3 regions of the Brevibacillus gelatini genome follow, and region 3 is predicted to be linked to each of the others. Evidence: riboswitches for the same ligand, from Rfam matches in the RefSeq annotation. Region 3 holds a riboswitch; each other region holds the start of a gene.
What was found. Region 3 has a riboswitch for cobalamin ahead of AAFJ72_RS01665 (ABC transporter substrate-binding protein). Riboswitches for the same ligand answer to the same signal wherever they lie in the genome.
Positions count from the first base shown of each region.

Region 1: it holds a riboswitch for cobalamin, as region 3 does, so the genes downstream of both, nrdI (class Ib ribonucleoside-diphosphate reductase assembly flavoprotein NrdI) here and AAFJ72_RS01665 (ABC transporter substrate-binding protein) in region 3, are expected to answer to the same signal.
Region 2: it holds a riboswitch for cobalamin, as region 3 does, so the genes downstream of both, AAFJ72_RS18240 (energy-coupling factor ABC transporter permease) here and AAFJ72_RS01665 (ABC transporter substrate-binding protein) in region 3, are expected to answer to the same signal.

Region 1 is NZ_CP154342.1:2,453,317-2,463,482, forward strand. It holds gene nrdE (class 1b ribonucleoside-diphosphate reductase subunit alpha) at 9-2,093, opposite strand; gene nrdI (class Ib ribonucleoside-diphosphate reductase assembly flavoprotein NrdI) at 2,080-2,439, opposite strand; cobalamin riboswitch at 2,592-2,800, opposite strand; gene AAFJ72_RS11680 (alpha/beta hydrolase) at 2,973-3,794, shown strand; gene AAFJ72_RS11685 (ACT domain-containing protein) at 3,914-4,426, opposite strand; gene AAFJ72_RS11690 (hypothetical protein) at 4,468-4,800, opposite strand; gene mnmA (tRNA 2-thiouridine(34) synthase MnmA) at 4,833-5,939, opposite strand; gene tlp (small acid-soluble spore protein Tlp) at 6,079-6,300, opposite strand; gene AAFJ72_RS11705 (DUF952 domain-containing protein) at 6,431-6,781, opposite strand; gene AAFJ72_RS11710 (hypothetical protein) at 6,812-7,057, opposite strand; gene AAFJ72_RS11715 (ABC transporter ATP-binding protein) at 7,185-8,030, opposite strand; gene AAFJ72_RS11720 (FtsX-like permease family protein) at 8,035-10,166, opposite strand, start outside.
Region 2 is NZ_CP154342.1:3,763,419-3,773,584, forward strand. It holds gene AAFJ72_RS18180 (hypothetical protein) at 1-275, shown strand, start outside; gene AAFJ72_RS18185 (DUF2935 domain-containing protein) at 464-1,255, shown strand; gene AAFJ72_RS18190 (reverse transcriptase domain-containing protein) at 1,341-1,694, opposite strand; gene AAFJ72_RS18195 (hypothetical protein) at 1,757-2,305, opposite strand; gene AAFJ72_RS18200 (hypothetical protein) at 2,371-2,745, opposite strand; partial or broken gene AAFJ72_RS18205 (transposase) at 3,040-3,195, shown strand; gene AAFJ72_RS18210 (hypothetical protein) at 3,645-3,884, shown strand; gene AAFJ72_RS18215 (hypothetical protein) at 3,985-4,119, shown strand; gene AAFJ72_RS18220 (hypothetical protein) at 4,209-4,373, opposite strand; gene AAFJ72_RS18225 (energy-coupling factor ABC transporter ATP-binding protein) at 4,540-5,391, opposite strand; gene cbiQ (cobalt ECF transporter T component CbiQ) at 5,396-6,187, opposite strand; gene AAFJ72_RS18235 (energy-coupling factor ABC transporter substrate-binding protein) at 6,184-6,468, opposite strand; gene AAFJ72_RS18240 (energy-coupling factor ABC transporter permease) at 6,465-7,229, opposite strand; cobalamin riboswitch at 7,374-7,568, opposite strand; gene AAFJ72_RS18245 (quinone-dependent dihydroorotate dehydrogenase) at 7,718-8,809, opposite strand; gene ald (alanine dehydrogenase) at 8,966-10,090, opposite strand.
Region 3 is NZ_CP154342.1:269,209-279,374, forward strand. It holds gene glmM (phosphoglucosamine mutase) at 1-1,054, shown strand, start outside; gene glmS (glutamine--fructose-6-phosphate transaminase (isomerizing)) at 1,511-3,343, shown strand; gene AAFJ72_RS01655 (HEAT repeat domain-containing protein) at 3,550-5,184, shown strand; gene AAFJ72_RS01660 (hypothetical protein) at 5,508-5,993, shown strand; cobalamin riboswitch at 6,238-6,426, shown strand; gene AAFJ72_RS01665 (ABC transporter substrate-binding protein) at 6,663-8,234, shown strand; gene nikB (nickel ABC transporter permease) at 8,237-9,172, shown strand; gene nikC (nickel transporter permease) at 9,188-10,015, shown strand; gene AAFJ72_RS01680 (ATP-binding cassette domain-containing protein) at 10,017-10,166, shown strand, end outside.

The DNA of each region.
Region 1 (10,166 bases), 2.2 Mb from region 3:
CCCTCACATTACACGGCGCAGCTAATGCACTCTTCCACTGTCAGGTGCTTGGTGCGTGTGTAGTAGAGCGATTTCAAGCCTTTTTTCGCCGCGTATATGTAGTAGCGCGCCAGTTCCCTGGTCGAGATGTTGCTGTTGACGTGCAGTACGGTAGAAATTCCTTGGTCTACATGCTCCTGGATTTCTGCGATCAAATCGATCACCTTGAACTGGTCGATCACATAGGCAGATTTGTAGTAAAAATAGTTTTCCTGCGACATGTACGGCATCGGGTAGTAGGTTGTCGAGTTTGCATACGTTCTTGTCTCGATATGTTCGACGACCGGCATCACGCTCGATGTCGCATTCTGAATGTAGGAAATGCTCTGCGTCGGCGCAATCGCCAGACGGTACGCGTGATACAGTCCGTTCTTCTGCACCTTTTGCTTGAGCGCGGCCCAATCGTCCGGGGTCGGAATGTGCATGCCAGCAAACAGTTGCTTGCCTTTTTCCGTGCGCGGACGGTAGTCGTTCGTCAAGTATTTGTCAAAATACGTGCCTTTGGCGTACTCCGACTGCTCGAAGCCCATGAACGTTTCCCCTTTGGCCTGGGCGATCTCCATGCTCATTTCCAGCGAGTAGTAGTTCATCATCATGAAAAACGTGCGGGCAAAGTCTTTGGCTTCCTCGCTCTCGTAGGCGATCTTGTTTTTCGCCAGGTAGCCGTTGAGGTTCATCGCACCCAGCCCGACGGAATGCAGCTCGCGGTTCGCCTTTTGCACGCCTGGCGCATTTTCCACGCGGGTCATATCGCTTACGGCGGTAATCGCCTCGATGCCTTCGCGCACGGATTCGCGCACTTTTTTGCGCTCCATCACGTTGACGATGTTGAGCGAAGCCAGATTGCAGCTAATGTCGCGGCGGATGATGTCCGGCTCGCCGTAGTTGGTAATTGTGGATGTCTCCTGGAGCTGGAAAATTTCCGTGCACAGGTTGGACATTTTCACGGAGCCGATGTCTTTCAGCGCGTGATTTTTGTTCGCGTTCGTCTTGTTCATGATGTACGGGTAGCCCGACTCCATCTGGATCATCGCGATTTTGGTGAGCATGTCGCGGGCGCTCATGACGACTCTTTTCTTGACGCGCTCGTTTGCCACCAGCTCGTCGTACATTTCGTCGAGATCCAGATCATCCAGATGGACGCCGTATTCCCTGTAAACGGAGTAAGGCGCGAACACCGTCAGCGGCTTGTTTTCCTCTGCGAGCTTGTAAAACACATTCGGTACGATCAGGCCGATTGACAGCGTCTTGATCCGCGACTTTTCATCGGCATTGATCTTTTTGCAGTCGAGAAACTCGTTGACGTCCCAGCCGAAGATGTTGTAGTAGGCCGCCCCGGAGCCTTTACGCTGGCCCATCTGATCGGCGTAGGAAAACGCATCCTCCAGCAGCTTGAGCACAGGCATGACACCCTTGGCTGCCCCCTCGACACCTTTGATCGGCTCGCCGCGTCCGCGCAGCTTGGACAGGTTAACGGCCACGCCGCCGCCGATTTTGGACAGCTGCATACAAGTGCCGAGCACGTAGTTGATCGAATTCAGGGAGTCGTCCATCTCCAGCAGGAAGCAGGAAACCATTTCGCCGCGGCGGCTTTTTCCGGCATTGAGAAACGTCGGTGTCGCAGGCTGCAGGCGCTGCTCGATCATGGATACCGTCAGCCGCTTCGCCAGCTCGAAGTCACCACGTCCGAGCGAGAGTGCCACAATCGCCACCCGATCCGGGTACTGCTCCAGATACATCGATTTGTCGTTCGTTTTCAGGGCGTAGTCTTTGTAAAACTTGGAGATGGCCATGTACGAAGCGAATTGAAACCCGGCTCCATGCGCCAGACGGAAAATTTCATCGACCTGTTCCACGGTGTATTTTTCGTACACATTTTCGTAGTAGTCGTTTTCGATCAAGTAGTCCATGCGTTCTTTCACGCTGTTGAAGGTCATCGTCTTGGCCTGTACTTCTTCCATGAAGACAGCAACGGCCTCTCTGTCCTTTTCCAGTTGGTAAAATCCGTCGCTTCCTCGCTGCATCAGTTGGTTGTTCAATTCAATGTGTCGCAATTGCTGCCACCCCACTCGTAAATTGTTCCACATCACGGCCGGTACCGGACAGTTCGAATTTGGAAATGACCGGAACGCCATATTGGCTGGCAATCGTGTCTGCGCTTTTGGCAAAGCTGGCTCCCCAGTTGCGGTTGCCGCTGGCCGACACGCCGCGCAAATAGACATGATTCCGCTTGAGGAAACGCTCCACTTTTTCCGGCACCTGGCCAAAGCCCGTCGTATATGTAACCAGAACGAACGGCTCTTCGATCACCATTTCGGGATCAATCTCCACGTGAGGCAACCCGAGCTTGCTGACGAATCTTCTGACGTTTCCTGTTTTGGAGTCAAAAGCGATTAACATGTCCCTCATCCTTTACTGCTAATGTGAATTTTTCAAGCAAAGTAAAAACGCATCCGACGTCAAAAGGCCGAATGCGCATGATGATCCCCATCGTATCCATTCGTCCCAAGACGAATGGAGCGTTCGAACACTTCCCTATCTCCCGTAGGTTACACAGTGCTTGCGGTCAGGCAGGTCTCCTGGCTCGGGGTCATCGCTCCATTTTCGCCTTCCCGATTTGTTGGATCAGTGGCGCAAACACAAAATGGAACTCGCTCCTTACAGTGGCGGGAACCGCGCCGGATTTTCACCGACTTCCCTATTATGTCTACCAAATATTGCGTGATATTGCGTGGCAAACACCTGTCCGCATCAATATGTAGTTGGCAAAACTTACTTTACCTCAATATATCGTAGTAGTCAAGGTCAGCATGTTCTATTTTGGCACTGATAATCTCTCTCATTTCTCTGTTGCCAATCTCTGGATCGCATCCCTATAATAGATTTCGTATACAAAAAGTTGACGCCATCGGCCGACTGGAGAGTGATTCATGATGGAGGACACGGTTTATGAAGCAGTAACGATTCCTCGTTCGCAAATCCGAAAAATGACCTACGATGATCGCACGTTTCACATTTTTGTCAGCATCCCTGACGTGACACCGCCGCCATCCGGCTTCCCGGTCATCTATGTGCTGGATGCCAACTCGGTTTTTGGCACCATGACCGAAGCGATCCGCCTGCAAAGCCAGGCTCCAGAAAAAACGGGTGTGTATCCCGCAATCGTCGTCGGCATCGGCTATCCGACAGAAGCGCCGTTTCATCCCTCGCGTTACTACGACTTCACCCATGTCGTGCCCGCATCCGAGCTGCCTGCTCACCCGCGCGGCGGCGAATGGCCAAAAATGGGCGGGGCAGAAGGCTTCCTCTGCTTCATCGACGACACGGTGAAACCCGCGATTGAAAAGGACTTGCCCGTCGACCGCACCCGGCAAACGATTTTCGGGCATTCGCTCGGCGGCTTGCTCGTGCTGCACGCCTTGTTGACCCGGCCGCATGCGTACCAATGCTATATCGCCGGCAGCCCGTCGATCCACTGGAACGAAAGCGTCCTGTTGGAAGAGGAACGCCGCCTGCCGTCCCTGCTCACTGACGATACGCGCATCAGAGCGCTGCTCACCATCGGGGAGCTGGAAAACGACGGCCGCTTCGACGTCAACGTCAAGGCGCAGGCAATGGCCGAGCGGTTGTCCGACATGGGCAATGGGCAGATCGAAGCGTCTTTCCGCCAGTTCCCGGACGAAAATCACACCTCTGTCCTGCACGTTCTCATCAGTCACGCCATTCGCTTTGCTTCCAAGCCACCTGCCCGCTAGTCAGGGCAGTTTTTTCTTTACCTCGCTCCATGCCACAAGCACGAACGCCAGTCGACACACAAAAAACCGCCCATACGCAAACGATGAGCGGTCATGCGTGCATTCCAGTTCTTTTTCGCCTATTGCAGAGACAACACCTTGTTGATCTGCGGCAGCTCCTCGATGGCCGCTACTACCGCCGGTGTAATCTCTTCGTCGGTGACGCAAATCAACAGGGCGTTTTTCCCCTTTTGCTCACGCGACACATTCAGCTTGGAAATGTTGATCTCGTGGTCAGCCAGCTTGCGGGACACGTCGTAAATGACGCCCGGATAGTCAGTATGGTGGACCAGCAGACCGTGAGCGCCCGGAGGAATCCGACAGGCGCAGTAGTTGATTTCGCTGATGTACACTTCGCGCCAGTCCTGGGCAAACGTGTACTTGTTCGCGCCCACGCGCAAATTTGCGAGATGGTTGGCGTACTCGCCGGAACTGTTTTGAACCGAGACGCCGCCGCCAAGTCCCTCCAGCAGAAGCGAAGCGATCTCTTCTTTATTTTCATGGGACAAAATGCTCAGGGACGCCCCTGTTAGCTGCGGCTCCAGTCTGCGAATCAATTGGGCCAATTCTCGAAGTCCAGCATATTGGGTCATGTACTGCCCTCACTCTCCCAGTCAGATTTAATCCTTGCTGCTTATTGCGGAAGAATCCACTCTTCCGGTTCCTTGATAATCGAGGAATGGTTGTCGGAGCGATACCAGGCTGTCAAGGTTTGTCCATCCTTCGTGTACACGATGCGATAGATGGTGTTGCCCTTTCCACTTTTCTCAAACGGACTTTCCTCCAGCGGAACCACTGTCACACCGCTCGCTGCAATCACGCCGCCTTTTTCCGCGATGACGCTCTGGATCGTGGCCATGTGCTCATTGCCCGTGACTGCCATCCCCATGTAAGCGAGCACCCCCATCAAGATCGCAACCGCCAGAAACGAAACAATAATCACTTTGGACTTTTTCGCTGTATCCACCTAACGCTTCCTCCGTTATTTCATTCTCTTTGTCAATCGGAAATCGGACGCACTTTGTCAATCGTGCCTCCCCCCAGGCACACTTCTCCATCGTAAAAGACGACGGCTTGCCCAGGTGTCACTGCTTTTTGCGGTTCTGCAAAAACAACTTCTACGGTGTTGCCCTCGCGGATGTGCACCGTCACTTGCTGGTCAGGCTGGCGATAGCGGAATTTCGCGGTGCAGGTAAACGATTCGGTCGGCTTGTTCGCGCTCACCCAGTTCACGTCAGTCGCCAGCAAGCTGCTCGAATACAGGCGGGGATGGTTGCTGCCTTCGCCAACGATCAGGACGTTGCGCTCCAGGTCTTTGTCCACGACAAACCACGGCTGTCCGGTCTTGCCGTGCCCGCCGCCAATCCCCAAGCCCTGGCGCTGGCCAAGCGTGTAGTACATCAGGCCGTCATGCCGTCCGATCACGTCTCCGTCTACCGTTTCGATATTGCCGGGCTTGGCTGGCAAGTAGTTTTGCAAAAACTCGCGGAAGTTGCGTTCGCCAATGAAGCAAATCCCGGTGCTGTCCTTCTTTTTCGCGGTGTACAGCCCGGCTTCTTCGGCAATTTTACGCACCTCTGGCTTTGGCAAATGGCCGATCGGGAACATCGTTTTCGACAACTGCTCCTGACCGAGCACATTGAGGAAGTACGTCTGGTCTTTGTTGTTGTCTGCGCCGCGGAGCAGCTTGTACTCTCCGTCGATGAACTTCACCTGCGCGTAATGGCCTGTGGCGATGTAATCGGCCCCCAGGTCCATGACTTTTGCCAAAAGCTCGCCGAACTTGATCTCGCGGTTGCACATGACATCGGGATTCGGGGTGCGCCCGCGTTTATATTCATCCAAAAAATACTGGAACACCTTGTCCATGTATTCTTTTTCAAAATTTACGGTGTAGTACGGAATGCCAATCTGTTCACAGACGCGCCGGACATCCTGGAAGTCTTCTTCCGCCGTGCAGTGGCCGAATTCATCGGTATCATCCCAGTTTTTCATGAAGATGCCGATGACGTCATATCCCTGTTGCTTGAGCAGGTAAGCCGTCACGGAGGAGTCGACCCCGCCGGACATGCCGACAACGACGCGTGTATCTTCTGGTCGTTTCATAGTCTTTCTCCTCTTGATTCAATTTGTCCATTTACAGATTACCATGTTTCGCCCAACAATTCATGTCTTGTTGCACTTTTGCCGGCTGCATGTGAAAAACGCCTGCCGCAACAGACTGCGACAGGCGCTGATGAACACGTTATTCACTATGGGAAACTTCGTCTTTGATCTCGGAGCGAAATCCCTGGATGCTCTCTGCACGGCGATAGTTTTTCGCCTCGATGTTTGCCCGTTCCTCTTCGGAAATCTCGCCCGCATGTGCCGCCAGGTAATCCTCTGACTCGCGAATGTTCTCTTCCGTGTTTTGCAGCATCTCTTGCAGCTTGGCTGCGTTGTCAGAACGGTCGTCTGGTTTTGCCATGAAAAACACTCCTCCCTTTGCCAATTTGATTTCCTACCTGTACCATTGTGCTCCGTTCGCGGAGGAATTATGTACGATCAGGTGGAGAAATCGGGGTTCGGCAAAAGCGGGGGTTGCACATGGCTTTGGATCAGCAAACAGACGGTCCGATATGCCACTGTCCGTCTGTTCTCAGCATGCGTCTCACATCCATGATCGCCTCGCGATGGAGCGGCCCGTAAATGTGCGGATAAAAAAGTCCGTCCTTCGCCTGCTCGTATTTCACGGGAGAAGGCGATTTTGTCTCATCCACGACGAGCACGTACAATTCTTCGTCGAATGCGCCATACACCCTGGCGGCCACCTTGCTGAGCAGCTCTTCGCCTTTCGTGGCGTGAATGAAGCCTTCCTGCTCATAGTCGCGGGGCAGGTAATGGTCTTTGTCCGCCCACTTCTCCCAATAGGCTTTCGGGCACAGGCAATAAATGATGGATGGCTGCATGATCTGTGTTCTCTCCCTTGTCGTACCGCTTTATTTTTTCCCCATCGCTTTGTTGAGATGGCGCATGGCTTTATCGAAAAACATCTGGTCGAAGGCACCCTGATCGAACTTCCATTCAATGAAATTTTTCAACGAATGAAGATCTACCCACGCATCCTTCGCTTGCGGATTGCGGTCAGGCACTTCGCCTGTGATCTCTCCCTCGTAGACCAGCCTGGCCATCTCAGACGGATGCATCCCGATCTGATAGGCGATCTGGTGTAGCGCGATTTTCATGGAATCCTCCTGCTTTTATCGGTTCTGGTATCGATTCTTCCTCTATTTTGCCAGTCTTTTGCCTCCGTGCCAAGCCCTGCTCTCTCGCGTAATAAAGGGGTTCTCTGCGGTACGCCCTTTTCAAAAGTCATTCTTCTGCCGGCAGTAGTACGATTCTTCCTTCCTCCCGCTCGATCCGCAGCTTCCCGCTCGCTCCGATCGCATCGAGATATTCGCGCGGAATCTGCACGCGACCAGCCTGATCCAGAACAGCCAGTTCCTCGTGCTCTTCCTCCTCCTGGGGCAAGTCGTCATTTTTTCGCCTTAGCAGTTCGCTGGATGTTTTGCCGTCCCGGATCGCCACTACCCGCTCCACCTTGCGAGCCAGGGCCATGTCATGGGTGACGATCACAATGGTCAAGCCAAGCGTCCGATTCAGCTCCTGAAACAGATCCAAAATGAGCGCTGCTGTCTTGGTATCCACGCTGCCGGTCGGTTCATCCGCGAGCAACAACTGCGGCTCGTTCGCCAGAGCGATGGCGATGGCGACCCGCTGCTGCTCGCCGCCGGACAACTCGCCAAGCCTGTTTTTTCGGCGATGGCCGAGCCCGACCAGATCAAGCAGTTCCACGGCTCTTTCCCGCTTTCGCTTGCCTGCAAGCAGCATGGGCAGTTCAACGTTTTGCTGCGCGGTCAAGTACGGTATCAGATTGCGGGCGTTGTTCTGCCATACGAAGCCGACCGTTCGCAAGCGGTACTGAACCAGCTCGCGGCCCGACATGCGGAACAGGTCTTTGCCAGCCACGTACAGCTTCCCCGCAGAAGGGCGGTCCAACCCTCCCAGCATGTTCAGCAGTGTCGATTTGCCGCTGCCGCTGTTGCCGATAATTCCCATCAGCTCTCCGCTTTCCACTTTCAGGTCCAGGCCTTGCAGCGCCACTACCTCCAGATCGGCTGCCTTGTAAATTTTGACCAGATTTTCGCAAACGATCACGCGATCAGTCCTCCCCCAGCTTCACAGCCTGATGAATTTGCATCCGGGACAGCATCGCACACAAAATCCCGACACCTGCCAGGAGCGTCAGACCGACGAATGAGTGGATCACCCATTCGTCCCCCCTGTTCGTCACGATCGCGAACGGAGGAACTTGCTGCTGCGCCTGCAAATACAGCCCGAGGGCAGGGAGAAACAGCAGATTGGCCAGCTTCCCTGCTGCCATGCCCATGATGAACGCCCAGCCAAACGTCAGCAGTTGCTCCCAGGCAAGAATGCGGGCCAGCTGACCAAACGGCATTCCCATTGCCCGAAATACCCCGTACTGCAGCTTGCGCGATCCTAGTGTCAGCACCCAGTACAGGATGTAGCCGAGAAACGTAATCAGCATCGACAAAAGAAACCCGAGTGTCAAAGAGCCATTCAGTCCCAGGTAAAAGGCACTGTTCTTGACCTCGATCAGCTTTTGCCTGGCGTTGTCCAGTGAGACGAGCTGAACATCGGAGGCGGCAAGCGCACCGTACAGCTCCTCCGAAGAAGCATCCGGCTTCATTTTGAGCCATACTTCATACGGTTCCACGCGCATTTTATCCTGCACAAACGGCAAATTCGCCACAATCAGATACGAATGCTCCCTCTTTCCATACGTTACCTGCTCCGGAACCGGGCTCCACCCTGGCCAGTAGTCGACGATGGCGTACACAATCACTTCGACCTTACGCGATTGCTTCCACCCGATCTCAATCGTCTGCCCTTCGGCTATCCCCAGCTGATCCGCGAGACTTCGCGAAATCACCACAGCACGCGGCTCCTTCGCCAAAAGATTCAAGTATTCGTTGAGATGGTGGGGCAAAAGAGTCGGTTTCCACCAGACCGTCTGTCCAAATTCCTTGGGGTCGATTCCCATCAGCGTCACTTCGGAAACCTTGTCTTCGTCATATTGCGCCTCGGCCAGTTCATTCATGTATACTTTGGCTGCGTGTTCGACACCGGGCAGCCGTGTGTAGGGCGCAAAATCCGGTTCCTCGTACTGAATCGGAGGCGCGTCAGAAACGTCAACAGCCGTGTCTGTCGCCTCTCCCCCGCTGCGCGGCCCCCGATGCAGCAGCACCTTCACCTCATCACTGTTCCAATCAGCCTGAAAGCGCACATCTGCACCGTTCCCGTAGCGAATCCGCTCCTCGGCGTTCTGGTTGATCGTCCGCGCCGTACTGGCACTGAACATCCCGACCGCTACCGTAATCGTGACGAACAGCATGAGAAACTGGTATTGCCGCGATGCCCTACCGACCTGGACCAGCGCGGTGTGCAAGGAAAGCGGCCAAATGCGTCGTCCCAGCCACTGCACCATCCGGATCAGCAAGGGATACAGCCTGAGACAAAACAGCCCGAATCCGAGCGCGAACAGCACGGGCACGAAAAAGAGCAGAAAATCGACAGAGAAAACGCCCGGCTCCCCGCTGTTGTTGCCCCCACTCGTGCTGCTGTTTTGGTAGGAATACCAGCCGTACCAGGAAATCAGCAGCAACCATACGTCGAAAAAAAGGCGGTGCCAGACCGATGTTCCCGTCATTCTGGCTGCTGCTTGCTTGTGGGTTACGATGTTTTGCCGCGTAGCCAAAACGACCGCACCCAGGATGAGCGCGATACAGGAAAGCACCGTCCAGCCGGCATAGGCAAACACCTCGCCATCCAGCGAGACATCCAGGCTGGTCCGGTTCACAAACTGGAGAAAACCGTTGGACACGCCAAGCAGTTGGCTTAATCCTACCCCTGCGAACGGGCCGATCAGCAAGGCGATCGCACCCAGCATCGCCAGCTCAACCAGGTAGATGGCAATCACCTGTATCCGCCCTGCCCCCCGGCTGCCCAGTACAGCAATCTCCGTTCGCTGCCGCTCCACAATCAATCCAGCCACCATGACCAGGTACAATCCGAGCATGACGAAAATAGGAATGTACAACGACCAGAGAATCGTCTTGAACTGCTGACTTTGTACCTCGTACTTGTTCACAATGCTGCTGACGGGAAAGTTGACGCTGAATTCCGACTTTTTCAACCCTTGCTTCTGCAGGTAGCCTTCGATGGCGGGCACGACGGACAAGAGCTTTTCCTTGTCGTTGACGCGAAACGATT
Region 2 (10,166 bases), 1.0 Mb from region 3:
GTGTCCGAGAAGTGCTGCTAATGGGTGCTGGAGACGGAACGGTAAAGTCAGGTGCAGATATTCTGATTGGTATGGGTATTCTTATCACTGCAACCAATCCTGATTTGTCAGATATTGAAAGAGGGAATGTTCTCAGGGAGCTTGGTGTAATTGATGGTGGTGATATTATGGATTTAAATAAATCCACCGTCAGAAATGGAATCAGATACAAAATCACGACATCCGAAGATTTAGGTATATGGTTTAGCGCAATCGATGCAAATGAAAAAGAATAAGCCCAATCAGACTTTTCTTTCAATGAACCCCTTGCTTTGGGGTTCTTTGCGTTTTTTACACAAAAATTAGGCTTGGCCGCTCCAAGTGCTTTTTAGGCCAGCGCCCATTCGGAGTAATGGGCAGTTGCATAGGTATAAATCATGTTTCATTTGTGCTGCATGCGAACACACTCACTTGGAGGTACAACATGGCAAATGAATTTGTTGACAGGTCATTAGCAGAAATTCGCTTTTGGTCCCGCATTATGAAGGAACATTCCCTCTTTTTGAAATTAGGGTTTAACTGTGACGACACCAAATTAATTAACGAAGCCGACCGTTTTTACAACATCTTTGAAGACATTGAGAACCGCGCTCACGCTTTTACTCCAGACGTCGATCCGCAAAGGATTTACGATTTTAACCAGGTTGTGTACAGCGCTGCTTCTCATATTTGGGCATTCAAACGACACGTACTCGGGTTAATCATCCATTGCAAGATCGGCGGAAACAACTTCCCCCTGTTGGTCGATCACGTCAGCAGGGAAGCCGCATATTTCCGGAATCGCTTGGAACAGCTGAATACCGGCTGCCTGGACCCACTGCCTGATGCGGTTATTAATGAAAATGTCTTCTTCCTGCGCATCATGGCTGACCATGCCAAATTCATTAACCATTTGCTTGATCCATCCGAGAGAAAATTAGTGGAACAGGCCAGAGAATTCAGTCATGATTTTGACCAGCTTTTATTCCAGGCCCAGGATCTTGACTCTATGCGTCCCCAATCCCAGACACAGCCTCTCCTCTCGCAGTTTGTCGATCAAAACCGTGTTTCCGTCCGCCAATTGCGCGACTTCAAGAAAACGGCACGCGATCTGATCGAAGCATGCCGAATCAAAAGCATTATCCCTCCGTTGCTTGCCGACCACGTCTTTAGAGAAGCCTCCCATTTCCTCGAAATACTGGATGCCTTTGATGCTGCGTTATCGCATTCGAAGTAGCTCGAGGTAGCGCGTAATATGCCCCTTCTGGGGGTTTTATTTCCTAATACTTTAAAATAAACGAATTGGAATAAATAGAAGATGACTACTTTTTGCTCCGGACGAAGATGTTACAGTCGCTTGCATAGCGGACAAAGCACAGTCCGCGTGCTGTAACCTCTTTGTCCAAATTATCCAGAAGAATGTTGGCGAGGAGTGGACTTAACGCCCCTCCTTGTATGTAGGATTGCGCTTCTTTACTGCGTCGTGTGCACGTTTGTTTGGACGGAATCCGATACTGTTCGGGGAAAATGCGGATCAAAAATTGCGTCATTGCTTGCATGAAGGCTTGCTGAATTAAGCAACCATAATGGTTGGGATACCCTAGGACACCCTTGCTGTTGGCTAACAGGCGTTCGCCAGCCCCTGTTCGGGACTTCGCCCTAGAGATGACGCCCATGCTAGGCGTACATGAAAAAAGACGCTCTCATTGAGGGCGTCTTTTCTTACCCATGTATTATCTTATTTCTCCTCAACTGGCCCATCTATAAACCATTCTTTTCCTTCATTCCCAATTTTGGAGGACAGCACTATTTTTACTGACTTTCCATTTTCACGTTCAAACAGCATAATCGTTTGTGTCACGTCCTGATTAACTAACAAAATGGGTTCATAATCCCCAATGTTATGATTGGTCATAGCAGCCCGAAGCGCATCTAAAAAACTGTTCTGTTCAATATGATTTTCAAAATTACCCCAGATATGTTGATGATCTGCGTAATCTACAAAAGTATATTCACTGCCGGTAATTGATTTTTCCAAATTTGCATTAATGGAATTAATTCCTTTTGTTAATTGCAGTGAACTATTTAAACCAAATTTTCCAATTGATTTTTTCCACGATTCATCTAATTTCTCATTTGTTTCTGCTGATCTATAGTCCCTCATTTTAGCTTCCGGTCGGATTTTCTCTTTTTTGGCACTTACACCTTCAATATTTAAAACGGTTCCAAATCCAACACCACATAATATTGCAACAGAAAACGACACAAGTAACATTCTTTTATTCATTAATATTCACCTCATTTAAATTAATTCATACCTTTATTATTCTATACATTATTCTGAATTCTTTTCTAAATAGAAGTTCTGTCTGTTGTGCTTATCGACTCTTTATCGGTAGATCCCCACCAAATTCTATGACCAGATGTCGAGTATGTATCAGATAAGCCGATTGGGGCGTATGCTGATGCAATAACAGGACCTACTCCAGCTTGTTTAGGACTTTCTTTATAATCTTGTTTTTTCCCGCCAGCCCAGATCTCAGTATAACTTCTTGCATGTGTCGTACCATAAGATCCTTTAGTTGTTGCCCTACTCTCCCATTTGCCTTTGTCACTTAGTAATATTTCCACCTGTGCTATTTCAAAAGTGATATTTGCTGCGTAAGCAGAAGTTCCGAACACACTTAACAAGCAGAGAGCCAAGATTGATGTTTTTAATTTCTTCATTAATTGAACTTGCTACATTGTAAGTATACCAAATCACTTACAATATGTTACATAAAGTAATTAACGTTAACAAAAATGTAAATATTGTGCAATTTTTGCGGTTTTTATTCGCATGAAAATGCTTATTTCACGAAACACCGATCCACTATTTCAGAATGCCCTCAAAGTTAATACTTGTAAATTCCTCTATTGTCAAGACATTTAAACAAAGAAAATAATTGAAACCTCGGGCTGTCGATGAAGTCGGCAGCCTTGTTTTTTACGTTCTTACTGTGAGGATTATGGTCGTCCAGCTTTCTTGGTCTTGGTTTAACGGATCGTGTACCAGATCACAGCACAATCATTCTTAATCGACGTGTCCGCTTTAAGAACACGAGCATTCTTCAGGACATTTTCGATGAAATTGTGTTGCAGGCCATCCGGCATCGCATGGTTGGTGGATGTGTACTCGGAAAGTAGCTCGAGGTACGCCTTGATGTGCCCACTTTTAAGGGGGCTTTTCCTTTTTGTCAACGTCATCACATACTTTAGGATAGTCGCATTGGCATAAATTTGCTGCTTGGATCGCTTCCTCCTGCCATCCGAAACCAGATCAGTTAATTAATCGTATCAAAAAAGGGATTTTTTGGATGTACAAACCGAATGAACAACCTTGAAAAAGGAATAATCTATTTGTTCAGCTTTATCTTTTTCCCTGTCGGATTGATTGTATGGATTATTACCGTATTTAACCAAAACCCGCAATACAAAAGCGTCGGGCGAACCGCTTTATATGTTGCTGCTGGTTCTTTGTGCCTCCAGTTCCTCATAAGGGTCTTGAATTTTGTTTGGTACACTTGATTGAAACGTTAATCCGCCATGCACAAGTTCATTAGTGGCATGGTTGCAGGGAGGCGCTTTTGCCATGGAAGCCGACGGCGCAATCAGAAGGTTCCGCAAATCCAGCGCGAGCGGCAACAATGGCCACAAATGCCTCCCGCCACATCAGGCAAATCTTTGTTTCCATTGCTCCATCAAATCCCGATACGTCTCGCCGTAATGGCGTGCTTGATATGCGAATATTTCAACACCATATCGTCACCCTTGCTCTCGCAGCAGGCGAAACACAGGCTTTCCATCAAGTTGTGGTTTTCGATTGAGTTGGTAATGTGGCCGCCATTATACATAGCCTTGTTGCCAATCCTAAACCACCGCATAAGATAAAAAGGGCGGATATCCATACGGAAATGAGGCTGGAACATGAAGCAGAACAATGGTTTATCTGCGGAAGATCTGGCGCTGCTGGCGGCCGTAGTGGTCCTGTTGGGCGATTTTTTGGCCTTTTTATCAATCCTGAAAGAACGGCAGGAAAAAGCAGAGAAGAAGGACAACTGAGCGGGCAGGCAGCATGTCTCCACACCTTTTCGCTGCAGGAAAAGCCCTTCTCGTCTTTGTGCAAACCGAGAAGGGCTCTTTGGCGCAGGTTACGACTTTCCTGTCAAATACTCGTCCTTTACCTTTTTTTCCTTTTCTTCCTTCGCCATTTCTTTTTCCAGCACATTGAACATGAGTTGGCTTTTCACTTTGCCGGGGATTTCATTTTGCTCATCGCCAGCAAGCCCTGAGCTCATCAAGGAATCGTAAACCATCGGGATACCTCCAGAGAAATTTTACGGTTAAGATACCCCATACAAACAGCAAACATGCACGGTTCCCGAAAACCATCCATACAAGCATACTTTCGCCACTCATCAGCGCGACATTTGACGTGCAAAAAGCGGCCGCCGAAACGACGACCGCTTGCCTGTACCTGATCTACCTGGCCGCTGCATGTACGGCCAGCCGTGTTTTTAATTCCTCCAGCGAACACGGAATCCGCTCGCCTGCTTCCCGTCTCCATTCAGGCGGCAGCGCTTCCCACAACTCAGCGATGAGCGGCAGGCCCAAATGCAGGCTTTCCAGCATCTCTTTTCGCGCCAGCGCCTCCTGGGGCTCTCCGGCAAAAATCAGTCGGCCTTCATCCATGACGCAAAGCCATTCGGCCCACTCGAAGGCGATGTCCATATCGTGGGTGGCCATCAATACGGTTGTGCCGTTTTGGTGAATGGCGTCCAACTCGCGCAGCAGATTTTTGGTCTGGTAGCGGTCGAGATAGGCAGTAGGCTCATCCAGCAACAGCAGCTCCGGCGCAAGCACCATGACCCCGGCAAGGGCGAGACGCCGCTTTTGCCCCAGACTCAGGTGGTGAATCGGAACGTCCGCCAGCTCTGTCATGCCAAACGCGTCCAGGACAGCCCGCACTTTCTCGCGGATCACGTCGGCGGGCAAGTTGCGGTTGCACAGCCCGTAAGAAATATCCTCCGCGACCGTGCCGGCGATCAGTTGGTGCTCCGGGTCCTGGAAAACCAGCCCGACTTTTTGCGTCATTTCCTGCAAGGCAGCGCGTTTGTAGCTGAGGGGCGTTCCTCGCCACAGCACCTGCCCCTGCTGCGGCTGGATGATGCCGTTTCCGTGCAAAAACAGCGTGGACTTGCCGCAGCCGTTTCGCCCGAGCAGGGCGCATTTTTTCCCCTCCGGAATGCCCAGGGATAACCCTTTCAGGACAGGACCGCGGCCGCCTGGATAGGCGTAGTGCAAATCAACAAATTCCAACAGCCATGATGTCAAAGCATTACCCTCCTGTCCACCACTCCAGCAAAATCAGCAAAAGACAGCCTGCGATTGACTCCGCTTCATATCGGCGAGAGCGAGAATGCGTGTGCAAGGAAAGCACCTGCAGGCTTTCCCCGAAACCTCTCGCAGCCACCCCTTTGGACAGCGCATCGTATTTGCGCATGGCCCTGACGAACAACTGCGCGGCCAGTCCGCTCGCGTCCCGCAACATCCCCCGGAACCCGCGATGGCCGCCACGCGCGCGCTGGGCAATCCACAACTGATGCGAGAGGCCGAGCAACACGAAAATAAAGCGGTACATAATCATCAGCAAATCGGTGACGATGACCGGAAGTTTGAGCTTGCGCAGCACCTGCAAAATCTCGGCAAACGGCACGGTAAACAAGACGAAGGCAAAACAGGCGAGGCTGGCCATCGTCCGCCAGAAAAGCACCCACACCTTGTCGACCGCGCTTGCCGGAATGTAGACCAGATACGGCCCGACCTTCCAAGCCGCAACCGCCTGGACGACCGTTGCCGCATCCGCTCGCACAGCTTCCAGCAACAGCGCCGGAAGACCCAGGACGAAAAAAGACAGGGACAGGATGAAAAATCCGCAATAGATACGGACGGGAATACGGGCGTAAACCATCACCCATACTCCCATCCATACACAAATGGCCATCTGCAACCATTCATGTCCTGTCAGCACCAGCACGATCAGCACGCCCGCCAACAGAAGCTTGTGCTCGGGCGGCAAAAAGCGCAGCCGGTTTTGATAGGAAAGCGAATCAAGCTGTTGTCCAATCATTTTTTATGCTTATCCAGCCGACCCTTGTACAAGCCCATGGCATAGCCGACAATGCCTGCCCCGAGCGCTGCCTGCACGGCGAACAGCAAGCCCTCTGTCTCGCCCCCTGGCGGTTCAAGCAATGGCTGGAACCAGGGCTCGTAGGCAGGGGCGATTTCCTTGATTGCTTCCTCGGCCGCTCCATCTGCTCCCCCGAACTCCGAATCCTGCACCAACATTAACGGCACAACCGCCAGCACGACCACGCCCAGGAGCAGCAGCCAGTTCATCCCATTTTTCACAGCGATTCCTCCCGTTTCAGCAGGCGAAGTTGCGCCAGCTCATTTGCGTTGTATGCTTGCAGCCAGTTCCAGACGAGTACGGTCAAAAGCCCCTCGCTGATCGCCAACGGAACTTGTGTGACGGCAAAAATTCCGGCGAATTTTGCAAACGACGCCATAACCCCGCCGGATTCAGCCGGGAAGGCCAAAGCCAGTTGCAAGGAGGTCACGATGTAAGTCGCGAGGTCTGCGAGCGCAGCAGCAGCGAATACGGCCAAACGCTGTCCGCCGTTTCCGCGCGCGATCAGGCGATAGACGCCGTATGCCACCAGCGGCCCTGCTACTGCCATGGACACCGCATTGGCTCCCAGCGTCGTCAGCCCTCCATGCGCCAAAAGCAGCGCCTGGAACAGCAGCACCAGGCTGCCGAGCACAGACATGACCCACGGACCAAACATGATCGCGCCAAGCCCGGTTCCCGTCGGGTGGGAACTGCTGCCCGTGACCGAAGGAATTTTCAGCGCGGACAGCACAAAGGCAAAAGCGCCGGATACGCCGATCAGAAGCTTCATTTGCGGATGCTCCTTGACGATTTTGTTCAAGGAACGAATGCCGAGAATAAAAAACGGAAGAAACACAGCCCACCAAAACAGTGCCCAGCCAAGCGGCAAATACCCTTCCATGATGTGCATCGCGTAGGACGTCTGTGGTTCATTTACGAGAAAATAAAGGACAAAGCCTGCAATCAAGAGACCAGTCGAAACAAGACGGGAACGATTCAAGCATTTCCTCCTCCTTTGCTGTTCTTTCTTTTTTCACCAACAAAAAAACCTCATCCGTTGGCAGACGAGGTATGCGCACAAAAACAATAGACCGTTGGCACAGTCACATTGCTTCGTATTCACCGCTCCTTTCCGCGAAGGTATTGTGGGTGTGGCAAGTAGGTAGGTCTCCTGGCTTACAGATCATCGCGCTCTTTGGCCTTCCCCATGAAAATGAGTGGCTATTTCTCAAAGAGAACTCCCTGCTTACAGTGGCGGGACCGCTCGGGACTTTCACCCGATTCCCTGTTACCCTTTATGCGGTTTGCACATAAAGGCACCTATTGCCGGCAATATGCAATTGTCAGACAGTTTTGCCTGTCCCACATTATTATACAGAATCAAGGGAAAAAGCGGAAGAATATATGATAATGCCGATTGGCAAGCAAAAGAAAAACCGATGACTGTCGCTTGGAAAAATCATCGGTTGCATGTGCTTTCTTCCTGCCTTACGCCTTGGCGTCCACGCCGACCGCTTCGCTGATGTGGGAAAAGCCGTCGCGCTTCAAGAGCTGCAAGAGCTTTTTGTTGATTTGCCTGCAGATGCCAGGGCCTTGATAAATCATCCCGGTGTACACCTGGACGAGACTTGCGCCCGCCCGGATTTTCGCGTAGGCATCTTCTCCGGTGAAAATGCCGCCAACGCCAATGATCGGCACCTTGTCGCCCACTTCCTGGTAAATTTCCTTGACCCAGGCTGTGGAGCGCTCTGTCAGCGGCTTTCCGCTCAGTCCTCCCGCTTCCTCGGCATGGCGATGTCCCTGAACAGCTTCACGCGACAAGGTCGTATTGGTGGCAATAATGCCGGAAATGCCCTCTTCCACCGCTCCATGCACGACATCGTGCATGTGCTCATCGGACATGTCAGGCGCTACTTTGAGCAAAATCGGCTTTTTCCGGATGCCGCGCGCTTCCATTTCGGCCGCTTTTTCGCGCACCGCCCGCACCAGAAGCCGCATGCTCTCCGTTTCCTGCAGGTCGCGCAGGTTGGGAGTATTCGGAGAGCTGATATTGATGACGAAATAATGGCCGTATGAATAGAGCATGTCCAGGCATTTGATATAGTCAGAAGCCGCTTCCTCATTGGGAGTGACTTTGTTTTTGCCAATATTGATCCCAATTGGCACATCGGAATAAGCGTAATCGACCAGGTGCTGCGAAGCCAAATAAGCACCGTGGTTATTGAAGCCCATCCGGTTGATGATCGCCTCGTGCTCCGGCAACCGAAACAGGCGCGGCCGCGGATTGCCCGGCTGTGCTTGCGGCGTCAGCGTCCCGACTTCCACAAAACCAAAGCCAAGCGCACCCAGTGCATGGTACACCTCGGCATTTTTGTCGAACCCGGCGGCGAGTCCTACCGGATTGGGAAACGTCATTCCCCACAGCTTCGTGGCAAGACGCTCGTCCTTCACCTGGAACAGCATCCGCAGCAAGCTTTTTCCCGGCGCAGAATCTTCCACCAGCTTCAGGGCACCAACCGTTTTTTCATGAATCTCTTCCGTATCCATCTGGAACAGATATTTTCTAATGAGCTTATACATCCCGGTTGCACTCCTTACTCCATTTTTACCTCATTGTAGAATACCACACTTTATTTATCGTGGGCTAACCTTTATACGAGATACATCTTTCCAACCGGCAAAAAAAAACTGCTTGCCGACGATCAGCGGCAAGCAGTTTCGTTTCTGCAATCAGGATTAGTTTTTCACCAGCAAAACTTCTTCCACAGAAGTGTATGGCAGGTTGTGCGCATCGGCTACGGCTTTGTACGTTACGTGTCCGTTGATGACGTTTACGCCTTTTGCCAGCGCGCGGTTGTCGCGGATCGCTTGGGCGTAGCCTTTGTTCGCCAGTTGCACAGCGTATGGAACCGTCACGTTGGTCAGAGCCAGCGTGGAAGTGCGAGCGACTGCACCAGGCATGTTCGCTACCGCGTAGTGGATCACGCCGTGTTTTTCATAGGTTGGGTTGTCGTGCGTCGTAATGCGGTCGATTGTTTCGATAGAACCGCCTTGGTCGATCGCCACGTCTACGATGACGGAGCCAGGCGTCATTGTTTTTACCATGTCTTCGGTTACGAGACGAGGTGCGCGTGCGCCAGGGATCAGGACAGCGCCTACGAGCAGGTCTGCTTTTTTCACCGCGTTTGCGATGTTGAAGGAGTTGGACATCAGCGTTTGCACGCGGCCTTGGAACAGGTCATCCAGTTGGCGCAGACGGTCTGCGTTCACGTCGATGATCGTTACGTTTGCGCCGAGACCGACCGCCATTTTCGCAGCGTTTGTACCCACGATACCGCCGCCGATTACCACTACCTCGCCTTTTGGCACGCCAGGTACGCCGCCGAGCAGCACGCCTTTTCCGCCGTATTGTTTTTCCAGGAATTGCGCCCCGATTTGTACAGACATGCGGCCCGCTACTTCGGACATCGGCATGAGCAGCGGCAGAGCGCCGTTGTCGAGCTGGATGGTTTCGTAAGCGATCGCGATTACTTTTTTCTCAACCAGTTCACGAGTCAGCTCAGGCTCTGGAGCGAGGTGCAAGTACGTGAACAGGATCAAACCTTCACGGAAGTAGCCGTACTCGGCAGGAAGCGGTTCTTTTACTTTCATAACCATGTCAGCGGCCCACGCATCTGCTGCGGTCGCGACAATCTCAGCGCCTACTGCAGTGTAGTCTTCGTTGGTAAAGCCGCTGCCTTGGCCAGCTCCTGTTTCCACGCGAACTGTGTGTCCGTTTTGCACCAGAGCGGCTACGCCTGCTGGCGTAATGGCAACGCGGTTTTCGTTATTTTTAATTTCTTTAGGAATTCCAACGATCATGATGGGTAGTCCTCCTTGGAAACGCCGATTTAATGGGATTACTACCATTGTACAGCGACAAATGGCAGCGCTTCCT
Region 3 (10,166 bases):
GATCTCCGCCTCCCACAATCCGTTTCCGGATAACGGAATCAAGTTCTTCGGCAGCAACGGTTTCAAACTGTCCGACGAAGTGGAAGCAGAAATAGAGCAATACCTGGACGCGGCAGAGGACACTTTGCCAAGGCCGGTAGGGGAACAGATCGGTACGGTATTGGAATTTTTGGAGGGCGGACAAAAGTACCTCTCTCATCTGAAAAGTACCGTATCCGAGCGTTTTGACGGCATGAAGGTCGTTCTGGACTGCGCCAATGGAGCTGTCTCGTCGCTGGCAGCCCGCCTGTTTGCAGACGTGGACGCAGAGGTCATTACGATCGGGGCCAACCCGAACGGGGTCAACATCAACGAGCAGTGCGGTTCTACCCATCCTGAGCGTCTTCAGGAGGAAGTGTTGAAGCACAAGGCTGATCTGGGTCTTTCCTTTGACGGGGACGCGGACCGCTGTATCGCGGTTGACGAGACGGGTGAAATCATCGACGGCGATTACATTATGGCGATTTGCGCCCGTGCACTGAAGGCAAAAGGAAAGCTCAACAACAATACCGTTGTGACGACCGTCATGGCCAACATGGGCTTTTTCAAAGGGATGGAAGAGTGCTCCATCCATACAACCAAAACCGCTGTAGGAGACCGCTACGTGGTCGAGGAGATGCTGCGCGGCGGCTACAACCTTGGCGGCGAGCAGTCCGGCCACATCGTTTTCTTGGACTACAATACGACAGGTGACGGGCTGCTGACAGGCTTGCAGCTTTTGAACATCATCAAGGAATCGGGCAAGCCGTTGTCCGAGCTGAAACAGGTGATGGTCAAGTATCCGCAGCTGCTGGTCAATGTCCGCGTAGAGGACAAGTCGAAGCTGAACGGCAACGAAGCGATCGAGCGGGCTATTCGCGAAGTGGAGGAAGAGCTGGCTGGCAACGGACGCGTGCTGGTTCGTCCATCCGGCACAGAGCCAATCGTGCGCGTCATGGCAGAAGGTCCGGATGAGGCGCAACTGGAAGGGCTTGTGCACCGGATCGTCGACGTAGTGAAGCAGGAACTGGTGTAAAAAATGTTTGGGGGAGTGGTGCGAAGCCACTCCCTTTTGCATACATGTAAAATGACGAAGGTGTTGTCGCCCCTATCGATCTGTGGTAAAATGTTCATGTGCACACGTGCACGATTAGCAAAAATTGGAGGGGATCGGACGAAAACAAAGCAGATCGAGTAACAAAAAAACAACTGTCGTAAAGCGCCAGCACTGCGGCTGCCCGACATGGAGCCCAGTGGACGAGGTGGAGGTTTATCGAAGATTTCGGCGGATACCTCCCGGCAGCAGTATCACTGCCGCAGAACGCAAGGACAAAGCACCGGAGTGATCTGGTGGACAAAACTTTGCGTATGATACGTTTGTAGCCACGGACGAAGGAAAAAACATAGATCAAACATGGAATGGCGGGGGCACTCCCCCGTACCATTGGTTTTGGGTTGTGTCCCCGTCAATATGGAAGGGGATCATACACTTATGTGCGGAATCGTTGGATATATTGGAGATAAACAAGCGCAAGACATCGTGATCGGAGGACTGCGCAAGCTGGAGTATCGCGGTTATGACTCGGCGGGAATCGCGGTAGTGAACGAAAACGGCCTGGAGCTGGCAAAGTCGCAGGGACGTCTGGCTGTGCTGGAAGATCGTCTGGCATCCAAGCCGCTTGCCGGTTGCATGGGAATCGGACACACACGTTGGGCGACGCACGGCAAGCCGTCTGACGAGAACTCCCACCCGCATACCGACGCCAAAACGTCTTTTGCCGTCGTTCACAACGGGATTATCGAGAACTTCCTGCCGTTGAAGGAAGAGCTGCTGGCAAAAGGCTACACGTTCACTTCCGAGACAGATACCGAGGTCATCGCGCACTTGCTCGCAGACATGTACGACGGGGATATTGTGTCCACGGCGCGTCGCGCTGTGCAACGCATGCGTGGTGCTTATGCGCTGGGAATCATGACTGAGCATGAACCAGATAAGCTGGTAGCTGTTCGTCTGGCCAGCCCGCTGGTCGTTGGCGTAGGTCAGGGCGAGAGCTTTATTGGCTCGGACATTCCGGCTATTCTGGAGCATACCCGTGACGTTTACATTTTGAACGAAGGCGAAATGGCTGTTTTGACTCGCGACGGCGTGGAACTGATGAACGCAGAGACCGGAGAGAAAATTGAGCGGGAGCTGTTCCATGTCGAGTGGGATCTGGTGCAAGCGGAAAAAGGCGGCTACGATTCTTTCATGCTTAAAGAAATTTACGAGCAGCCACAAGCCGTTCGCGACACGATGGGCGCCCGCATTGACCGCGAGAACAAGCGCGTGATTTTGCCTGAGTTGAAAATGAGCGATGCCGAACTGGCGACGTACGACCGCATCTACATCGTCGCTTGCGGTACTTCCATGCACGCAGGTCTGGTCGGCAAAGACATCATCGAAAAATGGACCCGCGTTCCGGTAGAGGTAGCGGTTGCTTCCGAGTTCCGTTACCGCGACCCGATCTACACGGACAAAACCTTGATGATCGTCATCAGCCAATCGGGGGAGACAGCAGACACACTGGCTGCACTGCGTGAAGCGAAGAAGAGCAACGTGAAGGTACTCGCGATCACGAACGTTGTCGGCAGCTCTGTGGCGCGCGAAGCCGACGAAGTGATTTTCACCTGGGCCGGCCCTGAGGTAGCGGTAGCTTCGACCAAAGCGTACACCTCCCAAGTAGTAGCGCTGTACCTGTTCGGCCTGTATCTGGCGCAGGTAAAAGGCACGCTTGCGGCTGCCGAGGTAGCGACGATCGTGGAGCATCTGGAGACAATCCCAGGCAAAATCGCATCCATGCTCGAAGATGCTGAGCAGGTTCGCCGCTTTGCCGAGAGCACAAAAGGGGTAAACAGCCTGTTCTTCATCGGCCGCGGTCTGGACTACGCGGTATCGCTGGAAGGCTCCCTGAAGCTCAAGGAGATCTCCTACATCCACTCCGAGGCGTACCCGGCTGGTGAGCTGAAGCACGGTACTCTTGCGCTGATTGAAGATAACGTTCCGGTTGTCGCATTGGCTACACAACCAGACATCTACGAAAAAACGGTGAGCAACATCGTGGAAGTAAAAGCGCGCGGCGCTCATGTCCTGGGCTTCGCGACAGAAGGCGACCACGACCTGGCGAAGACTGTGGACGAAGTGATCTACATGCCGGCCACTCTGCCAATGCTCACACCGATTCTGACCGTCATTCCATTGCAATTGCTTGCTTACTACGCATCTGTCGCGCGTGGCCTGGATGTGGATAAACCGCGGAATTTGGCGAAGAGTGTGACGGTGGAGTAACAGGATTTGTTGGAGTAGAGGTTTGTGTTCAGAGATAATATAGTTTTAGGCTGCTTAATAAAGTTGTAGACCGGAAAAAACGGTCAATACTTTTCGTATGGTAATTGTGAATGGAGCCATCACGAGGCTACAACTTAGAAACAGTCTGTTTATCGAGCTACCTACGGTAAGGTAGCTCTTTTTTTACTTTTGGAGGGGTTAGGACTATGAGAGACATGTCAAAAGAGGAGCAAGATTTAATCGATGAACTTTACGGAAAAAATTCTTTCCTCAACATTTTTAAAAGATCGGATACAAGAAAAATTGAAATATTACAATCGCTAGCCAATTCCAGAAGCATGCTTACTCTGACTTTCTTATTGCCGTTTGCCATAGAGACAAGCGAAACAGTACGAAGTACAGCACGTGATACCATACACAAAATTATTTGCCGTCATGGTAAGCAAAACTTGATTGGTTTTGACCAATACATGCGGAGATTAGCCCCTTATCATTACCAAGAAAAAATGGCAAGATGGCATCATTTGTCGCCTGAGTATGTCATGGCCATTCGGATCAACGATGAGTCGGACGTTAGTTTCATTGGGATATGCAGCTTTCATCGAAATGGATATGTGAGGGAAGCAGCGGTTGAAATGTTGGCGCATCAATTTTCGGGGAAGGAGATTCCTTTTCTGCTTCTCCGCATGAACGATTGGCTGCCAAAAATCCGTTTCATGGCTTTTAAGGCACTCAAGCAGAGAATTCGTCCTGATTATGTAAAGCACTTTCTTGAAGCTATTTGTCTGGTTAAACATTTGTCCGAATACTATAACCGAGAAAAATTCTCTGACTTCGTGGATGAAATATATGGTCTGTTTCGTCACCCAGAAAATCGGAAAGTGTTGTTAAGCGGTTTTCATTCAAAGGACCCTATTGTGCGACGATTCTGCTTTGAACTGGCGATCAACCTTCCTGATATTGAGCAAGAATCAGTTATATCAGAAGCACTACGTCAATCTGATGCTTGGATACGGCTACAGGTAGCTAAACACATTTGCAGAAACTACTCAAACGAGTGTTTAATTCAATGGCTAAAACGAATCAGGAGTGACGTTTTTCCTCCCATTAGGCAACTGGCATTACAAACATATATGGAACGTTTTTCAGAGGAGTCTACCGAAGAACTGCTTGCTGCTCTTCTTGATCGGCATAAAACCATTCGTGAAATGGCCAGATATTATTTAAAAGATAAGCGAATTGACTTCTCGTCATTTTACAGAGAAAAGCTGAATGGGACAAATGAAAGATTGATACAGGCAGCGATTGCTGGAGTGGGTGAAACTGGCGATAAAACAGATGCACAATGGATTATTCCGTTCTTGTGTCATGAAAATGCGCGGACGCGCAGAGCGGCAGTGAAAGCACTAGGTATGCTTAATCCAGAGGATTACACAGACGTTTTTATCAACTCCCTACAATCAGATAAACCAAGCGTATCGCGGGAAGCGAGACAAGTGCTTGCAAATATTATTGACCTACGTCATGCCGAACTGCTGTGGGGGATTTATGTAAATGATTTACGCCCCTATGTGAAGAAAAACATTCTCTTCTTGTTTACTAAGTTTGGCAAGGCAGACAACATACTTTATTTATTACGGGCATGTGCTGTTCAGGAAGAGGAAATCCGTGATTTGGCCAAGCGGCATGTAGAATCATGGATGTGTGGGTATAACACAAGATTTTATGTGTCAATGAGCGATGAAAAGCGCCAAAAATTGAAGGGGATTTTAGATGAGGTTAAGGACTTTCTACCGGAGTATACGGTTCGGGAGTTTGAGTTTCTCATTAGTAAGAATTAATAACCCGAAGGAAGGGCGGGAGCAAGGAGAAGGAAAGGGTTATTTTACAGTGGCTTTTTATTCAGGATGTCCCTTGAGAAGGTACAAGGTTGTCAGCTGTTAAGCTTTCACCAAAGACATGGACAACTAGGTAGAACGAGAGAGAGAGTACCTCAGGAAAATAACAAATATTGGAACTGTCCAGATTGTGCCGTCCAAATCTACGTAACAACACAGTCCTCAGTCGACCTGTGCATATTCACCAGGTTTCGTCTCGTAACGGAAGAACAGCAGGAACTTGTTCCAAGCTAGTAATGTGGCTAGGTTGATATAAAAGGGGGGCTATGTTGGAAATTGAACACAAGCAATACACAGAGAAGGTATTAAACCATATATTTGTAGGTAGCCAATTAGATGGTATGAAATTTGGTCCAGGACCAGGTACGTTTTTAATTCGTTTTGAGCATTACACAAATCATTCTCCAGACCAACTTTGGTTAAACATTGAATCACGATGGGCTGTATTCCCTAAAGAAACCCGAGTATTTCCAAACTCCCAAGAAGAGATGATTGATTTATCGGAAGAAGAAGCGTATATATTCATTTTGCGGTTACGTAGGGAAAAAGTAAATGCCGTTCGATTGGGTAGTCAATATCCGCATCTCCATATTGAATTTGAATCAGGAAAAACGCTTTTTGTAAATGGAAACCATGATAAATATGAATGTTGGCAAGCAGGAGATGGTCCAGAATACGCTGGTCATGCATGGCTGATAGTAGCTACACCGGGAGGCGACATCTCTACGTGGGCACCAGATTCGCTCAACTAGCGAAGAGTTCTTATGTTAACAAAGTAGTGATAACTACGTTTCCAAAAGTGACGAGAAGGCAGGATGGCATTCAGAAAACGAAGCTGGAATGGGGCGATTATTGTAGGCCGTAAGACAGTTTGTCACCCGTAGCACACACACCGTCACACCCTTGCTACAGCATCACTTTCCTGTGACAAGCCTTTTTTGCGTGTAGCAAAAATACATTGCCTTCCCCCATTTTCTTTTTTATACTGAATACTAATTTCATATGAGCAACTAGGTGCCCTTGTGAGAACAAGGGGTAACAGGGAATCGGGTGGAAATCCCGAGCGGTCCCGCCACTGTAACCGGGGAGTTTTCTTTCATGCATGTCACTCGATCGTGATCGGGGAAGACGAAAGAACGCAAAGATCCGGCAAGCCAGGAGACCTACCTAGATTGCTTCACCGTAAAATCCTTCGCGGAGAGGAGAGGTGTACAGAATGGATTCGACTTGCCATTTTTCCATTAGTCATATCGTTTGAATCATTGTACACGTTGCCTCATCTGCCACAGATGGGGCTTTTTCGTTTGTATGAAAGGAAGTTTGCCACATGGGAGACTTTGAAAAATGAGGGATGCTTTCATGGAAAGCACCTCGCGGAAGGGATTTGGTTGGTTATATGACATATGGAGGGTTGAATGCACATGAATAAAGCAAAAATCAGGCAACGTGGTTTTCTTTTCAAGATGGCTGCCTTTATTTTCACGCTGGCACTGGTTGGCTGCGCCTCATCGGCTGAACAGGCAACGCAGAAGGAAGCTTCTGTAGTTTCGACCTCTGACAAAAGCTTGACGATGGCTTTCCCTTGGAGTCCGGCCAGTCTGGATCCACACAGCAGCGATAGCTGGGAGGTTATGCGCTCTGGAGCGGGGGAAACCTTGGTTCAACTAAATGAGCAACTGGAGCCAAAGCCCTGGTTAGCGAAAGAATGGAAGCAAGAAAATGAAACGACATGGGTTTTTACTTTGAGAGAAAATGTTCTCTTTCATAACGGGAAAAAAATGGACGCGCTGAGTGTGAAAGATTCCTTGTTGCGTTCGATCAAGAACAGCCAAATGGCAAAGGATTTATTGCAAATCCAATCGTTGGAAGCTGTGTCTCCCACTCAACTGAAAATCGTGACAGAAAAGCAAAACGCAGCTTTGGTCGCCCATTTGGCTGATCCTTCGACCATGATTGTCGATACAGAAACAATGGAGGGCAAGGCGACCTACCCCGCTCTTACGGGGGCCTTCAAAATCAAAAATTTTAACAAGGACGAATCCCTTAGCCTGGAGAGATTTGATGATTACTGGGGAGAAAAAGCACATTTATCTGCGGTCACAATTAAATTCATCTCAGATGGAAATACGAGATTAATGGCACTCCAATCAGGGGATGTTGACGCTGCAACGGACATTCCCATTGATGCTGTAGAACTGTTGAAAAAGAATAATCATATCGAAGTGCTAACGGCTTCGTCGCTGCGGACGCACATGCTGCTGTTTAATATGAAGTCTCCCTTATTTCGTGAGCTCGCTTACCGAAAAGTGGTGGATATGTCCATCCCACGTGAAGCAATCGTCAACTCTGTCATGCGCGGCGAGGGTACCATAGCCAAAAGTCCATTTGCCGAAGTGCTGCCGTTTGGGAAAGGACAAACAGTCAAGGTCAAGGAAACACAATCCATCGACCACTTGATGAAGCAAGGCGGATGGGAGAAAAATGCCCAGGGCATGTGGGAAAAGCAAGGGAAGCCATTTGAAGTGAAGATGTTAACCTTTCCGCAGCGCCCGGAATTATCCATCATGGCTGAAATTATTCAAAATGAACTGTTGAAAGTGGGGATCCAAACGAAAATTCGTCAGGTGGAAAACATTGATGAAGTCCTGGCCAATGAGGATTGGGATCTTTCCATGTACAGCATGTTGACGGCACACACAGGTGATCCTCAATACTTCCTAAACATTTTCTATCGTTCGGATAGTCATTCAAACGTCTCCCATTACGCTTCTCCTTCTCTCGACAACATGTTAGACCAATTGAATCAAACAACGGATACGGCAAAACGTAACGAATTGGCGCTAAAAATCCAGGAGCAGATTAATCTGGATCTCCCGCAAGCCTTTATCGTTCATCCAAAAACGATTTTTGCTGTCAGGGATGGCGTCAAAGGTTTCATTCCTCATCCAATTGAGTATTATTACAATCATGCTCAAGTAGATGTAAATGAGTGACAATGGAAATGATTCGTTTCTGTCTAAAGCATATCGTCCAAATGCTTATTTTCATCGTGTTCGTCTCTACTCTGACTTTTTTTCTGGTGAGGATTGCTCCGGGCGATCCCGCTTATCTATTGCTGACCGCGAATGGTGTCCCTGTCTCTGAAGAAGCGTTGATGTCATTGCGCCAAGAGTTGGGTTTAACGGAGTCGCTGGGGAATCAATATGTGCAGTGGATCGCAAATGTATTTACGTGGCAGTGGGGAACCTCCTATGTTTCTAAGGAACCTGTGCTTGAAGAGCTTCTCAAACGATTACCTGCAACCATCGAATTGGCAACGGCAGGGTTGCTGGTAATGCTGTCAGTGACTTTGATTTTGGGAATCTCGACTGCTGTCTATTCTTCGGGATGGTTAGATCGATTTGGCAGAACCCTTGCTCTTCTGGGATCTGCCATTCCCTCCTACTGGCTGGGATTTTTGCTCATTTATTTGTTTTCGGTGCGGTATGGGTGGCTACCCTCGATGGGATACGGCACATGGAAGCATCTTGTTTTACCGGCTTTGACATTAGGGGTGGGAATGGGCACAGTGTATGCCCGCTTGTTGAGATCCGATATGCTGGAGATGATGAATCATCATTTTGTGAAAGCGTCGAAGGCAAGGGGACTATCCAACAGCCGCATTATTCTGTTCCAACTGCTGCGGCATGCCGCTTTGCCTATTGTGGCGATGATGGGGACAAGCTTTGCGTTTATGCTTGGAGGAAGTATGATCGTGGAGTCGATCTTTTCTTGGCCAGGTTTAGGGAAATACATCATGAAAGCCATTCAAAACAGGGATTACCCCGTTATTCAAGGCTATGTGGTGTTCGCTTCTTTCTTGTTTGTGACTATCCATTTTATCGTCGATTTGATTTCGGTACTTGTAGATCCACGGCTACGGGTTCGATAGAGGAGGGCCTGTATCTTGCAAAAGAACGTTTCTACCTTCGATAACAGCTTGTTAACAGGAGCAGGATTGCTGTTGCTGTTTATTTTCATTGGCGTATTTGCCCCGTGGATCACTCCTCACGACCCTTTCGCCATTGATCTTTCCAACAGATTATCGCCACCGACCTGGGCCTACCCGTTCGGTACAGATCACTTGGGACGCTGCTTGTTTTCCCGGATCATCTACGGAATCAGAACCAGTGTGACTTCTGCGTTTGTCATCATGCTCGTTACACTGCTGATAAGTGTGCCGATTGGGCTATTAACCGGTTACTTGCGGGGGCGTACTGACCAATTTTTCATGCGATGGATAGATGGCACGTTGGTTATTCCCGATATTGTTTTGACGATTGCGATTGTTGGTGTTTTGGGACCAGGACTTTTTCATTTGATCCTGGCCATTATCATTGTTCGATGGGCTACTTATGTTCGGCTGATACGGAGTCTTGTGCTGAAAGTTTGCCAGGAAGAGTATATCCTGTCTGCCCGGATGTCCGGGAATACGAGTCTACGGATTATGCAAAGGTACATCCTCCCGCAAATTGCTTCCCCTGTCGCAGTTTTTTGCTCATTGGATCTGGGCAGAATTGTTCTGTTGATTGCAGGTCTTTCTTTTCTCGGATTGGGTTCTCAGCCGCCGACACCTGAATGGGGAGTCATGATGCATGATGCTACTGCCTATTTTCAGGTGGCACCTCACGTGATGATATTTCCAGGTATGGCTATCTCTTTATTTGTATTGGGCTGTCAAGTAATCAGTGAACGGATTCGAAAAGCGGGTCAACCGATTTCCAGGGAGGTGTGAAGTGACGAAATCCTCAAAGCCTTTGCTACGCGTTGAAGAGCTGGAAGTCTCCTGTCACCAGGATGGAAAGTGGAAGCCGATTGTGCAAGACGTGTCTTTTCAATTGTTTCAGGGGGAGATGGTCGCCCTTACTGGGCCGAGTGGGTGTGGG